Regions from separate parts of the Bradyrhizobium sp. NBAIM18 genome, predicted to be linked through region 1. Evidence: predicted binding sites of a transcription regulator. Region 1 holds the regulator's gene; each other region holds the start of a gene.
What was found. The regulator LexA, encoded in region 1, represses DNA repair genes until DNA is damaged. The targets are predictions, from matches to a motif close to TGTTCNNNNTGTGTTCNG.
Positions count from the first base shown of each region.

Region 2: the regulator LexA is predicted to act here: its motif matches at 2,349-2,366, upstream of I6F17_RS26565 (PA0069 family radical SAM protein).
Region 3: the regulator LexA is predicted to act here: its motif matches at 2,363-2,380, upstream of uvrA (excinuclease ABC subunit UvrA).
Region 4: the regulator LexA is predicted to act here: its motif matches at 2,582-2,599, upstream of I6F17_RS17435 (single-stranded DNA-binding protein).

Region 1 is NZ_JADYVO010000007.1:169,608-173,338, forward strand. It holds gene glp (gephyrin-like molybdotransferase Glp) at 1-783, shown strand, start outside; gene lexA (transcriptional repressor LexA) at 960-1,661, shown strand; gene I6F17_RS17965 (hypothetical protein) at 2,051-2,485, shown strand; gene I6F17_RS17970 (GAF domain-containing protein) at 2,703-3,644, shown strand; partial or broken gene I6F17_RS17975 (ComEC/Rec2 family competence protein) at 3,651-3,731, opposite strand, start outside.
Region 2 is NZ_JADYVO010000014.1:154,359-158,089, reverse strand. It holds gene I6F17_RS26570 (phosphoketolase family protein) at 1-2,177, opposite strand, end outside; gene I6F17_RS26565 (PA0069 family radical SAM protein) at 2,388-3,551, shown strand; gene I6F17_RS26560 (VOC family protein) at 3,576-3,731, shown strand, end outside.
Region 3 is NZ_JADYVO010000007.1:64,657-68,387, reverse strand. It holds gene uvrA (excinuclease ABC subunit UvrA) at 1-2,266, opposite strand, end outside; gene I6F17_RS17450 (outer membrane beta-barrel protein) at 2,544-3,299, opposite strand; gene I6F17_RS17445 (outer membrane protein) at 3,533-3,731, opposite strand, start outside.
Region 4 is NZ_JADYVO010000007.1:60,264-63,994, forward strand. It holds gene gyrA (DNA gyrase subunit A) at 1-853, opposite strand, end outside; gene I6F17_RS17425 (DUF2306 domain-containing protein) at 1,023-1,421, opposite strand; gene I6F17_RS17430 (low molecular weight protein tyrosine phosphatase family protein) at 1,586-1,915, shown strand; gene I6F17_RS17435 (single-stranded DNA-binding protein) at 1,933-2,427, opposite strand; gene I6F17_RS17440 (outer membrane beta-barrel protein) at 2,873-3,655, shown strand.

The DNA.
Region 1 (3,731 bases):
GTGCTGCTGCGCAAGGGAATCCGCCTCACCGAGCGCGATCTCGCCCTCGCCGCCGGAATGAATCATCCGCATCTCGCCATCATCCGCCGCCCGAGGGTTGCCGTTCTCGCCACCGGCGACGAGCTCGTGATGCCGGGCACCACGCCTGGTCGCGGCCAGATCGTCTATTCCAACGGCTATGCCCTGCATGCGCTCGCCCGCAGCGAGGGCGCCGAGACCATCGACCTCGGAATTGCCGCCGATACACTGGAGGCGACGTCCGCCGGCATCCGCCGCGCGCGCGAGAGCGGCGCCGACATCCTGATCACGACCGGCGGTGCCTCGGTCGGCGACCACGACCTGGTCCAGCAGGCGCTCAAGGGCGAAGGCATCGCGATGGCGTTCTGGAAGATCGCGATCCGGCCGGGCAAGCCGATGATGCACGGTCGGATAGGCGCGATGCGCGTGATTGGCCTGCCCGGCAATCCCGTGTCGTCCTACGTGTGCGCCTTCCTGTTCATGGTCCCCTTGATTCGCGCCCTGTCGGGCCGTTCAGCGATTCATCATCGGCGCGAGCGCGCCGTGCTGGGCCGCGATCTCGCCGCCAACGACCAGCGCGAGGACTATCTGCGTGCGCGGCTGGAGGAGCGCGACGACGGCACGCGCGTCGCCCTTCCGGTCAGCCATCAGGACTCCTCCCTTCTTGCGAATCTCGCTGCGGCACAGGTACTTCTGGTGCGCGCACCGTTCGCGCCGAAGGCCGAGGCCGGCACGCCTTGCGAGGTGCTCCGGCTGCCCGTCTGAGCCGCCCAGCCACACGCATTCCGCGAGCTTGGCCGCGTTCACCATAAATTAAGCAGTTGCGGAACACATATCGAACATATAGTGTCCGTTCATGATTTGTTTCGAGGATGTAGCGGCTTAGTGCCGGCTTCATCGTGTCGGAATCGAACGACATCAACCGGGGGACTTTGGTCGAGATGTTGACGCGCAAACAATACGAGCTTCTGCGGTTCATCAGCGAACGTCTGAAGGAAAGCGGCGTGCCGCCGTCCTTCGACGAGATGAAGGATGCGCTCGACCTGCGCTCGAAGTCAGGCATCCATCGCCTGATCACTGCGCTCGAGGAGCGCGGCTTCATTCGCCGCCTGCCCAACCGCGCCCGTGCCATCGAGGTGATCAAGCTGCCCGAGCTCCAGGCCGCCGCCGGCAATCGCCGTGGCTTCACCCCGAGCGTGATCGAGGGCAATCTCGGCAAGGTGCGCGCGAGCTCCAGCCCGCCTGCGGACGAGGGCGAGCGCCCCGTCGCGGTGCCCGTGATGGGCCGCATCGCCGCCGGCACGCCGATCGAGGCGCTGCAGACCCGCAGCCATACCATCAGCGTGCCGCCGGACATGCTCGGCTCGGGCGAGCACTACGCGCTCGAAGTGCGCGGCGATTCGATGGTCGAGGCCGGCATCCTCGACGGCGACATGGCGCTGATCCAGCGCAACGAGACCGCCAATACCGGCGACATCGTGGTGGCATTGATCGACGACGAGGAGGCCACGCTCAAGCGCTTCCGCCGCCGCGGCGCCTCGATCGCGCTCGAGCCCGCCAATGCCGCCTACGAGGTCCGCATTCTTCCGCCGAACCGCGTGAAGATCCAGGGCAAGCTGATCGGGCTTTACCGGAAGTACTGATACCGAAAGCATCCAGCGCCGCGCGCGCTTCGATCGGTATCGTCGATCCAGGATTGGAGCGGAGGTTTGTCCGCTCCGGCCGGATGGTTTGTCTGGTTCTGCGCCAGCTGTCCGGTCCATCTTCCCGCGCGACATTCGCCCGTGCAGGCGCGCAGCAATCTCCCTCTGCTTCGCCGGTAGAGTTGTGCCGGCAGTGCTGATAGCTGCGGCCAAATGCAAGGACGCGAGGTTTGTTCCTATCGAATCCGGGAAAGATAATGTGATCGCGTGCTGCGAACGCGAGCCGCAGATTTGCCCATAACCGAGCAGAGCGTTGTATGCTTCCACTCTGATAGAGGCCTGCGCCTCGAAAGAGACGCGGGTCGCTATCCCAGCATGAGGAGCACCCGATGTGTGACTACAGCCTGCATGCCGTCGCGACGCGCCCCGCCGAAGTCGGCGAGACGATCGTCACGACAACCTTCCGCGGCACCTCGACGCGCGGCTTCGCTTCCGAAGCCGATCCCTCCGTCGCGGTCTGTCTCCTGCCGGGGACGGAGCTCGCTTTCGCCGACAACGTCCGCTACGACAACCGCTGGATCTGGACGCGCACCGTGAACTCTCGCGTCGGCAAGTTCGGCAAGATCGACCCGCACATTCCCGATCGCCATCATGACGCGATCGAATTCCCCGACGGCAAATACGTGCTGGTGACGCAGCTCGTCGAAGGCCAGCGCGCGACCGTGCTGCAATTGCCGGTGACGCAGCCAGCCCCCGAGCGCGAGCACAAGCCGCAGATCGTCGCCGACACGCGGCCCACGATCACGCGCCTGCCGATCGGCTGACGCCCTTCGGCCGACAGGCCGAGCCCGGGATTGAAATTGCCGTCGCCGGCCGAGGCCGGCGAGCCCGGTAAGTTTGTGTTTCAGGACATTCGATCGGCGAGCCCACCGCCGCGCCTCGTCGTCGCACGAAGTTTGGGCCGTGCTGCCCGCATTTTGAACGTCCGCTCCGCAGCCAAATGACCGATGCTGTCGTGGTTTGAGGCGGCGGACACGCTCGATGAAGACCTTCATTCGCGTCGTTGAACTCTGGGTACCCGAACGGACGCGCATGCGGCTGGAATTCGGCGGCGGCCTCTACGACGATGGGCTGTCCGCGTTCAAGGCCGTCAGCGAAGAGCTGCACTTCGGATATGACGAGGGACTTCCAGGCAAGGCCTGGGCCTGTGGCCACCCCGTCATCCTCACGAAATTCGCCAACTCCTATTTCAAGCGGACCGATCAGGCCGCTGCGGCCGGCCTCACCTGCGGCGTGGCGGTGCCGGTGTTCGCGGGCGAATTCCTGCAAGCCGTGCTGGTGCTGTTCTGCGGCGACGACGAGGCGCATGTCGGCGCGATCGAACTCTGGCACAACGATCCTGATCTCTCGCATGAGATGGGGCTCGTCGATGGCTATTACGGCACCGCGGACATGTTCGAATTCAACTCCCGCCACACCAGATTTCCGCGCGGCTTCGGCCTGCCCGGACGCACCTGGAAGGCGGGCCTGCCTCTGATCATCAAGGACCTGCACGACGCCAAGAGCTTCCTGCGCTGGGAGGACGCCGCCAAGGACGGGATCAATCTCGGCGTCGGCGTGCCCTACCGAACCGGCACCGACCAGACGTGGGTTCTGACATTCCTCTCCGCGCAGGCAACGCCGATTGCGCGACGCTTCGAGATCTGGGTCCCGAACGAGGACCGTTCGGCGCTGGTCTTTCGCGCCGGCGATTGCAGCGCGCAGACCGACCTCGCCGCACGCTATGCGGCGCAGTCCATCGCCAGGGGCGAAGGCAGCATCGGCGGCGCCTGGGCCGCCGGCATGCCCGCGCTCAACGACGATCTCACCCATGACGGCTCGATCGCCGGCTCCGAAGCCTGCGCAGCCGGGCTGAGCCGAATGGTGGCCCTGCCGGTTATCGGCAACGGAAGGCTTGACGCCGTGCTGGCCTGGTATTTGTGATCCGCGTCAATCGTCGGCCTGCAAGTCGGCCTCCGATGGCGTTGCGTCCCGGTTGCGGGGCACGGCCGCCTTCGGCACGAGGCTGCC
Region 2 (3,731 bases), on a different contig from region 1:
GTCGTGGTGCCCTCCTCGGCAAAGCCGCGCACATGCATGCCGGCATGGTTGGTGCGGTTATAGGTCAGCCGGTGAATGAGATAGGGATAGCCGTGATAGGCAAAGATGACGGGCTTGTCGCGCGTGAACAGGCTGTCGAAGTCGCGGTCGGACAGGCCGTGCGGATGCTGCTCCCTCGGCTGCAGCGTCATGAGGTCGACGACGTTGACGACGCGGATCTTCAAGTCCGGCAGCGCCTTGCGCAGGAGGTCGACGGCGGCGAGCGTCTCCAGCGTCGGCACGTCTCCGGCGCAGGCCATGACGACGTCGGGCTCGCCCTTTCCGTCCTCCGTTCCCGCCCAGGTCCAGATGCCGATGCCGGCATCGCAATGCGTCGCAGCGTCCTGCATCGACAGCCATTGCGGCGCCGGCTGCTTGCCGGCGACGATCACGTTGATGCGGTTATAGGTGCGCAGGCAGTGGTCGGCGATCCAGAGCAGCGTGTTGGCATCCGGCGGGAAGTAGATGCGGACGATATCGGCCTTCTTGTTGGCGACGAGATCGACGAAACCGGGGTCCTGATGGCTGAAGCCGTTATGGTCCTGGCGCCAGACATGCGAGGTCAGCAGATAATTGAGCGAGGCGATCGGACGCCGCCACGGCAGCTCCCGCGTCACCTTCAGCCATTTGGCGTGCTGGTTGAACATGGAATCCACGATGTGGATGAAGGCCTCGTAGCAGGAGAAGAAGCCGTGCCGTCCCGTGAGCAGATAGCCCTCCAGCCAGCCCTGGCAGAGATGCTCGCTCAGCACCTCCATGACGCGGCCGTCCTGGGCGAGGTGCACGTCGTAAGGCTCGGTGGGCTCCATCCAGACGCGTTCGGTGGCTTCGAACACGGCGTCGAGTCGGTTCGATGCCGTCTCGTCCGGGCCCATGATGCGGAAGTTGCGCGTTTCCGCATTGAGGCGAATGACATCGCGCAGGAATTTGCCGAGCTCGCGCGTCGCTTCCGCAACGACTTCGCCAGGCTGCGGCACGTCCACCGCGAAGCTGCGGAAGTCCGGCAGCTTCAATTCTTTCTTGAGGAGGCCGCCATTGGCGTGCGGGTTGGCGCCCATGCGCCTGTTGCCGTCAGGCGCCAGGGCCTGAAGCTCGGGGACGAGCGCGCCGCTTTCGTCGAACAGCTTCTCGGGTTCATAGCTGCGCAGCCAGTCTTCGAGAATCTTCAGATGCGCCAGGTTTTCACGGCAGCCGGCAACAGGAACCTGATGGGCGCGCCAAAAGCCCTCGACCTTCTTGCCGTCGACCTCCTTCGGGCCGGTCCAGCCCTTGGGGCTGCGCAGCACGATCATCGGCCAGCGCGGCCGCTCGACGGTTGTGCGGCCGTCGCGGGCATGTTGCTGGATCGAGCGGATGCTGGCGAATGCAACGTCGAGCGCATCGGCCATGGCCTGGTGCATCAATTTGGGATCGTCGCCCGTGACGAACAGCGGCTCGTGGCCGAACCCGCGGAAAAGGTCGCGGATCTCCGCGTCCTGCATCCGCCCAAGCACGGTCGGGTTGGCGATCTTGTAGCCGTTGAGATGCAGGATCGGCAGCACCGCCCCGTCATGGGCAGGGTTCAGGAACTTGTTGGAGTGCCAGGACGCAGCGAGCGGGCCGGTCTCGGCCTCGCCGTCGCCGACCACGCAGGCGACGATCAAATCCGGGTTGTCGAATGCGGCGCCATAGGCGTGCACCAGCGCATAGCCGAGCTCGCCGCCTTCGTGAATCGAGCCCGGCGTTTCCGGCGCCGCGTGGCTCGGGATGCCGCCGGGGAAGGAGAACTGCCGAAACAGCTTGCGCAATCCGTCCACGTCGCGCGCAATATCGGGATAGATCTCGCTGTAGCTGCCTTCGAGATAGGTGTTGGCGACCATGCCCGGACCGCCATGGCCGGGACCGCAGACATAGATCACGCTGACATCGAGCGCGCGGATGACGCGGTTGAGGTGGGCATAGATGAAGTTGAGGCCCGGCGTCGTGCCCCAATGTCCGAGCAGACGCGGCTTGATGTGCTCGGGCCGCAGCTGCTCGCGCAGCAGCGGATTGTCGAGCAGGTAAATCTGCCCGACCGAGAGGTAGTTGGCGGCGCGCCAATAGCGATCGAGCAGATCGAGTTCGCTGCTCGCTTCGGCCGTTTTTTGTTGGATTGTCATGTTCCTGCCGACCTTCACTTCGCGATCGTCACCAACCCGGTTCCGGGGCGATCGATCCGTCGGGCATGAAACGGGATGGTCGTGACGGCCGTGTTGCGTGAGGTCAAAGGCAGGCGCGCGAAGTTTGGGCAGCTCTACTGTGCATGGGGTTGTTTTCACGTTTTTGGTTTGTGTTCTTGATTTGTTCCTATGTCGTGCTATCTTGGCTGCATGAGTCCAGCATCCTCTCATGCTCTCAAGCACCCGCCGGTTACGGCGCCCTCCGAGCCGGCGGGTGCGCCTTCAGATTTCCCCGAGCTTGGCGTCGCCATCGACCGCGCGCGACGGCGAGGGCGGGGCGCGCAGTCCAACGCCAGCGGCCGTTACGAGGCCGAGGCGCGCGTCGCTTTCGACGACGGCTGGCAGAGCCTGGACGAGCTGCCGCCGTTCAAGACGAGCGTCGCTATCGACACCTCGCGCAAGGTGATCACACGCAACGATTCCCCCGACATCGGTTTCGACCGCTCGATCAATCCCTATCGCGGCTGCGAGCACGGCTGCGTCTATTGCTTCGCGCGGCCGACCCACGCCTATCTCGGCCTGTCGCCGGGGCTCGACTTCGAGTCGAAACTGTTCGTGAAGCCCGAGGCGCCTTCGCTGCTCGAGAAGGAGCTTGCGGCTCCCGGCTACGAGCCGCGGATGATCGCGATCGGCACCAACACCGATCCCTACCAGCCGATCGAGCGCGAGCGCAAAATCATGCGCGGCATTTTGGAAGTGCTGGAGCGAGCAGGGCATCCCGTCGGCATCGTCACCAAGTCGGCGCTGGTGCTGCGCGACATCGACATTCTCCAGCGGATGGCCAAGCGCAACCTCGCCAAGGTCGCGATCTCGGTCACCTCGCTCGATCCGAAGCTGGCGCGCACCATGGAGCCGCGCGCCTCGACACCGCCGAAGCGGCTGGAGGCGCTGAAGCAGCTCTCGGAGGCCGGCATTCCCACCACGGTGATGGTCGCGCCCGTGATCCCCGCGCTGAACGATTCCGAGATCGAGCGCATCCTCGACGCCGCCGCCCATGCGGGCGTCAAGGAAGCCGCCTATGTGCTGCTGCGGCTGCCGCTGGAGGTGCGCGATCTCTTCCGCGAATGGCTGATGGCGAACTATCCGGACCGCTATCGCCACGTCTTCACCCTGATCCGAGACATGCGCGGCGGGCGCGACTACGACGCCAAATGGGGCGAGCGGATGAAGGGCACCGGACCGATGGCCTGGACCATCGGCCGCCGCTTCGAGATCGCCTGCGAGAGGCTCGGCCTCAACAAGCGGCGCTCCAAGCTGACCATTGATCACTTTGCGCGGCCGAAGCGGAACGGTGATCAGCTCAGCCTGTTTTGAGCGGACACGTGCAAGAGGTGTCGCATGCTCAAGGAACTCACCGTGCCGGTGCCGCGGCTGACCGTCATCACGCTCGGTGTGAACGACATCCGCGCCAGCATCGCCTTCTACGACGCGCTCGGTTTCTCGCGCCGGCTGAAGGGGACCGGCGAGGCGGTTGCGTTCTACGACACCGGCGGC
Region 3 (3,731 bases), 100 kb from region 1:
CCGGCAGGCCGGCGAACCATTCGCGGATCGGCGTGAACGCGCCGGTGTAGGTCGCGGGATTCGAGCGCGGGGTGCGGCCGATCGGCGACTGGTCGATGTCGATGATCTTGTCGATGTGCTCGAGGCCCTCGATGCGGTCGTGCGGGGCGGCGCCCTCGCTGGCATTGTTCAGCTTGCGGGCGATGGCGCGGTAGAGGGTATCGATCAGCAGCGTCGACTTGCCGCCGCCGGAGACGCCGGTGACGCAGGTGAACAGGCCGAGCGGAATTTCCGCCGTGACGTTCTTGAGGTTATTGCCGCGCGCGTTCACCACCTTGATGGTGCGGCGATGGTTCGGCGGACGCCGCTCCGGCACCTCGACCTCGAGCTCGCCGGTGAGGTACTTGCCGGTCAGCGATTTCGGGTTGCGCATGATCTCGGCGGGCGTGCCTTCGGCGACGATGTTGCCGCCATGCATGCCGGCGCCGGGGCCGATGTCGAGCACGTAGTCGGCGAGACGAATGGCGTCCTCGTCATGCTCGACCACGACCACGGTGTTGCCGAGGTCGCGCAGCCGCTTCAGCGTATCGAGCAGGCGGGCGTTGTCGCGCTGGTGCAGGCCGATCGAAGGCTCGTCCAGCACGTAGAGCACGCCTGTGAGCCCCGAGCCGATCTGCGAGGCGAGGCGGATGCGCTGGCTCTCGCCGCCGGACAGCGTGCCGGAGGAGCGGGACAGCGTCAGATAATTGAGGCCGACGTCGAGCAGGAAGGTGAGGCGCTCGCGGATCTCCTTCAGGATGCGGCCCGCGATCTCGTTCTGCTGCGCGTTCAGCGCCTCCGGCACGGTCTCGAACCATGCGCCGGCGCCCTTCACGGACAGCTCGGAGATTTCGCCGATATGCTTGCCGCCGACCTTGACGCAGAGCGCCTCGGGCTTGAGCCGAAAGCCCTTGCAGCCCTCACAGGGGACGTCGTGGAAATATTTCGCCAGCTCCTCGCGCGCCCACTCGCTCTCGGTCTCGCGGTAGCGGCGGTTGATGTTGGTGATGACGCCCTCGAACGGCTTCTTGGTGTCGTAGGAGCGCACCCCGTCCTCGTAGGAGAACTTGATCTCGTCCTCGCCCGAGCCGTAGAGGATCGCGTTTTGCGTCTTCTTCGGCAAATCCTTCCACTTGGTGTCGAGTGTGAACTTGTAGTGCTTGCCGAGCGCGGTCAGCGTCTGCACGTAATAGGGCGACGACGACTTGGCCCAGGGCGCGATCGCGCCCTTGCGCAGCGTCAGATCCTTCTCGGGGATGACGAGGTCCTCGTCGACATGCTGCTCGACGCCGAGGCCGCCGCAGGCGGGGCAGGCGCCGTAGGGATTGTTGAAGGAGAACAGGCGCGGCTCGATCTCGGGGATGGTGAAGCCGGAGACCGGGCAGGCGAACTTTTCCGAGAACAGGATGCGCTCGGGGCCGCTCTTGTCGTGAATCTTTGCGGTCTTCTTCTTTTCCTCCGCGGGAGCCGCTGCTGCGGGAGCATCGGCGAACTCGACGACGGCAAGGCCTTCGGCGAGCTTCAGCGCGGTCTCAAAGCTCTCGGCGAGGCGCTGGCCGATATCGGCACGCACCACGATGCGATCGACCACCACGTCGATGTCGTGCGGGAATTTCTTGTCGAGGCTAGGGGCTTCCGCCAGCTCATGGAAGGTGCCGTCGATCTTGACGCGCTGAAAGCCCTTCTTGAGCCATTCGGCGAGCTCCTTCCTGTACTCGCCCTTGCGGCCTCGCACGACGGGGGCGAGCAGATAGAGGCGGGTGCCCTCGGGCAGCGCCAGCACGCGGTCGACCATCTGCGAGACGGTCTGGCTCTCGATCGGCAGGCCCGTGGCCGGCGAATAGGGCACGCCGACGCGGGCCCAGAGCAGGCGCATGTAGTCGTAGATCTCGGTGACGGTGCCGACGGTGGAGCGCGGGTTCTTCGACGTCGTCTTCTGCTCGATCGAGATCGCCGGCGACAGGCCGTCGATCTGGTCGACGTCGGGCTTCTGCATCATCTCCAGGAACTGGCGGGCATAGGCCGACAGCGATTCGACGTAGCGGCGCTGGCCCTCGGCATAGATGGTGTCGAAGGCGAGCGAGGATTTGCCGGAGCCGGATAGCCCGGTGAACACCACCAGCTTGTCGCGGGGAATCTCGACGTCGATATTCTTGAGGTTGTGCTCGCGCGCGCCGCGGATCGTAATTGCGCGCAGGCTGGAGCCCGCGTTCTGTTGTTGGCGCTTCGCCTTGATCACTTCATCCATCCGAGTTGCCCTCAAGGAAGCCCAAAGGTGCGCGATCGCGCCAACAAAAAAGGCGCGCTGCGCCCGGAACCGGGATCGGCGCCGATGGGTATGGCAGCGAACGTAGGAAGAACGGCGGCGGATTTCCAGTGGGACTTGCGAATCGTCAACGGATTGTTGGCGTGCTGGCGGGATCTGGCAGCAGGAACGCGCGGAACCGCTCGCGGAGCACCCAGCCAAAACAAAAAGGCCGGCGCGAGGCCGGCCTTTCGTGACGATGTGACCTCGGCAGGGAAGTTCAGTACTTCGCGACCACCGGGCCACCGAAGGTGTAGTTGAGTCGAACGGTAGCCATGTCCACGTCCTGCTTGATGCTGTCGGTGCGAGTGGTCACGCCGAGGAAGGTGAAGGTCTCGTTGTGCCTGCCCATGAACAGGTGGTTGTATTCGACAGCGACCGACCAGTTCGGGGCGAAGCCGAATTCTATGCCGGTGCCGACGGTACCGCCCCAGCGCGTTTCGTTCGCGGTGTCGAGCGTAACGCCGCCAAAACTGCCAGTGTACTTGTTGTGAGTGACGGCAGCGCCGCCCTTCACGTACCAAAGCACGTTGTTCCAGGCATAACCGACCTGGCCAGTGAAGAGGCCGATGGCGTCGATCCTGGTCTCGTTCACCAGCGGCGCGAGCGCGGCAGGCGAGCTGATGTTCGAACCCTTCAGGTCAGCCCAGTCGCCCTGGGCTTCGAGACCGAACACCCAGTTGGCGGACTGCCAGCGATAACCGATCTGGCCGCCGACGAGTGCGCCGGTCGCATTGTGACAACCTTCGGCCACCGCCGGAGCGACCACGAAGGGGCCGACACTGGTGAGATCCCAACAGTTGCGGCTCCAGCCACCGCCGGCGTTGGCGCCGAGGTAGAAGCCGCTCCAGTTGTACACCGCGATCGGTGCCACCGGAGCCTTGGTGTAGGGGCGGGCCGCCAAATCGGCCGCCGAGGCCGGTGCCAACGCGCTGAGTGCGAACAAGCTGGCCGAAGCCAGCAAAAGCTTCTTCATATCCATTCCCCACTTCCATTTCTCATTCCGGTCTTCCGGAGAGCGGAAGAGCAGCGGACCTTATGACTCAAGCAACGTCATTGCTTTTACACCATTGAAGCCAAAGGTTGTGTCACCCAGCGGCCACACCCCTTCGAAAACGCGAGCGAACGGGCGGCCGCAACAAACAAAAAGGCCGGCGCGAGGCCGGCCTTTCGTGACGATGTGACGTCGGTCGTGATCAGTACTTTAGATCAGTACTTGGCGACGACCGGGCCGCCGAAGTGATAGTTCACGCCGACCTGCACGGTGTGGAGGTCGAGAGTGCCGGTGTTGACCGGGAAGACGCCCGAGAAGTAGGTCTCGCCGCCCAGGCTGCGATAGAGGTACTCGCCCTTGACCGACCAGTTCGGAGCAAACATCGCCTCGACGCCCGCGCCGACCGTCCAGCCC
Region 4 (3,731 bases), 110 kb from region 1:
GCTCGACCATCGTCGCCTTGTTCACCTGATACGGAATCTCGGTGATGACGATCGCCTCTCGATCCTTGCGAATGGTCTCGAACGTGACCTTGCCGCGCATCACGATGGAGCCGCGGCCGAGATGGTAGGCGCTGCGGATGCCCTGGCGTCCAAGGATGATGCCGCCAGTCGGGAAATCCGGGCCGGGAATGATGTTGATGAGCTCGTCGATGGTCAGCGAGGGATTGTCGATCAGCGCAATACAGGCGTCGATCACCTCGCCGAGATTGTGCGGCGGGATGTTGGTCGCCATGCCGACGGCAATGCCGCCCGCGCCGTTGACCAGCAGGTTCGGGAACCGCGCCGGCAGGACCACCGGCTCCTTCTCGGAACCGTCGTAATTGTCCTGGAAGTCGACGGTGTCGCTGTCGATGTCCTCGAGCAGCTTCAGCGCGATCTTGGTCAGGCGGGACTCGGTGTAGCGCATGGCCGCCGCCGGGTCGCCGTCGACCGAGCCGAAATTGCCCTGCCCGTCCACCAGCAACTCGCGCATCGAGAAGTCCTGCGCCATGCGCACCAGCGCGTCGTAGATCGCCTGGTCGCCATGAGGGTGGTATTTACCCATGACGTCACCGACGATACCGGCGGACTTCTTGTGCTTCTTGTCGGGCGTGAAGCCCTGCTCGTTCATCGAGAACAGGATGCGCCGATGCACCGGCTTCAGGCCGTCGCGCGCATCGGGCAGCGCGCGCGACACGATCACGCTCATGGCGTAATCGAGGTAGGACTTCTTCATCTCGTCGAGGATGGAGACGGGGCGAATGTCCGAGGGTTGCGCCGGCTGGTCGCCGGGCTTGTTATCGTCGTCAGCCAAGGGGAAATCCGGTGAGGTTTTATCTGGGAATCATATAGCGCATCACACCCCTGATAACCACCCTTGCCGAGCTTTGGGGAAGCGCTTTTTCCCACTGTTTTTCCAGAGACTTACGCCCTTCGCGCCACGGCCGCGGACGGGGCCGGAACGGACTGGGCGGAACCGGCTCTCACGCCCCGAAAGTCACCCGGTGCATGATGCGCCCAGGCACCAGCGTGAACAGTCCTGCCACCACCAGGGCGCCGAAGAAGATCAAGATCATCATCCGCCGGTGGTCGGCGACGCGATGGGTGCGCGCACGCCATACCGCCAGCGGCAGCACCGCCAGGGTGAAGATCGACAAGAAATGGATCGGGCTGAACGGCCCGACCAGACGGATCTCGTGGATCCAGAACGACGAGGCGGCCACGAACACCATCAGGACCACCCAGATCCAGCCGATAGTCCGGTGCGGCAGCGTGCCCTTGGGGGCGGAGAACTGGAAGAGGCCAAGCACAAGGGCGGCCATTGCGGCAAAGGCATGCAGCGGGACCACCGGCGCGGCCTCAAGCAGCGGCGCAAGGCTCATGCAGGGCTTCCTCGTGTCCGGCGGAGGCGCACATAAGCTTAGGCCGGAAAAGCCGTCGACCAAAAGAACTGTATTTATGTAGCAGGAACTCTCGGAAGCCCGCCCGAAAAGCACTGACCAATCATCCCGCCGATACCTGACCGATCGTCTCCGAGAGCGGCAAAGTGACCAACGTCCTTTTCGTCTGCAGCGCCAATCGCCTCCGCAGCCCTACCGCCGAGCAGGTGTTTTCGACCTGGCCCGGGATCGAGACCGACTCGGCCGGCATTTCGAACGGCGCGGACGTCTTGCTGTCCGCCGAGCAGATTGAATGGGCCGACGTCATCTTCGTCATGGAAAAGACCCACCGGACCAAGCTGAACCGGAAATTCCGCTCCAGCTTGTACAACAAGCGGGTCATCTGTCTCGACATTCCGGACGACTATGAATTCATGGATCCTGTCCTGGTGCGGATCCTTGAAAACCGAGTTGGCCGTTATCTGCGCCGAGACTAGCCGCCTCTTCCGAAGTCCTAGAACGGGATATCGTCGTCCATGTCGCTGTTGCGGCCGCCGCCGGCGGCAACGGGACGGCGCGGCGCGCTGCTGACGGGTCCGGAGGAGCCGAAGTCGCCGCCCGGCTCGTCGCCGAAGCTGCCACCTCCGCCGCCGCCACCGCGGCCGTCCAGCATCGTCAGCGTTGAGTTGAAGCCCTGCAGCACGACCTCGGTCGAGTATTTCTCGACGCCGCTCTGGTCGGTGTACTTGCGGGTCTGGAGCGCGCCTTCGATGTAAACCTTTGCGCCCTTCTTCAGATACTGTTCGACGATCTTGCAAAGCGGCTCAGAGAAGATCACGATGCGATGCCACTCGGTCTTCTCCTTGCGCTCGCCGGTGTTCTTGTCGCGCCAGGTCTCCGAGGTCGCGATGCTCAAATTCGCGATCGGCCGCCCGTCCTGGGTGCGGCGGATTTCGGGATCCTTGCCGAGATTTCCAACCAGAATGACCTTGTTGACGCTTCCCGCCATCGCCGCTCTCCACTCCGAATGCCACTGAATTTCAAAAGGGCCGATCCGCTGCCCGCGTTCCTCTGCGCCCGCTAGGGCGACCCTATACGCTTGCGGGCGCCGATCAGCCCGCTACCCCCAGGGTTATCCCCACATATAGCATCGCGCGCACGTCTGTTCCAGATTTGTTCTCGGCGCGAGCGAGCGGATATTTCCGCGTTCCCTCTCATGCCACAAAAAAGGACAGCCCTCGAATGGAACCTTTTTGGGTTCCCGAGAATGGTAAATACTACTTAACATTCATCAAGTTGGAACCATTCATTAAGCCAGCGAGTGTGGCATTCCGGAGACGGACTCTGCCCTTTCCTTAAGCTACCTTTGCCTTGGAATTGATTCATATGGGTGTCGCGTCTGATCAGCCGCTTCGGGGACTTTCATGAAGCGGACGAAACTTGGGGAGACTGCAATGAATAAGATTCTTTTCGGCGTAATCAGTGCAATGGCATTGGGGCTGTCGGCTCCGGCAAGCGCGGCGGATATGGCTGCGCGTCCCTACACCAAGGCTCCGGCCCCGGCGGTCGCCGCGGTTTACGACTGGAGCGGCTTCTACATCGGCGTCAACGGCGGCGGCGGCACGAGCCGCAAGTGCTGGGACTTCGTGACCCCGGTCACGGGCGTTCTGGTGGCTGAAGGCTGTCACGATGCGACCGGCGGCACGGTCGGTGGCCAGATCGGCTACCGCTGGCAGTCGGCCAATTGGGTGTTCGGCCTCGAGGGCCAGGGCAACTGGGCTGACTTCTCGGGGGACAACGTCAGCCTCCTCTTCCCTGGAAGCGCTTTGGTCACCGGTGATCGTAACCGCTCTCACATCGATGCTTTTGGCCTGATCACGGGGCAGGTCGGTTATGCCTGGAACAACGTGCTGCTCTATGTGAAGGGCGGCGCCGCCGTAGTCGGGGATAAGTACGACGTCTATGCCGCGCCTGGCACGCCTGGCGCCGGCACGCTGCTGGCGTCGGCTCGCGAGACCCGCTGGGGCGGCACCGTTGGCGCCGGCCTGGAATTCGGATTTGCTCCGAACTGGACGCTCGGCGTCGAGTACAACCACATCTTCCTCGGCGACCGTACGATCGCCTTCACGACGCCTGCGGGCGTTGCCTTCGGGAGCGATCGCATCAGTCAGGACGTCGACATGGGTCTGGTCCGCCTGAATTATCGCTTCGGCGGCCCGTTGGTCGCGAGGTACTGATATCCCTCTCATTTCGCGAGCAAATGGAAGGGCCGGCCCTGCGCCGGCCCTTCTTTTTTTCGGCACATGCCTGGAC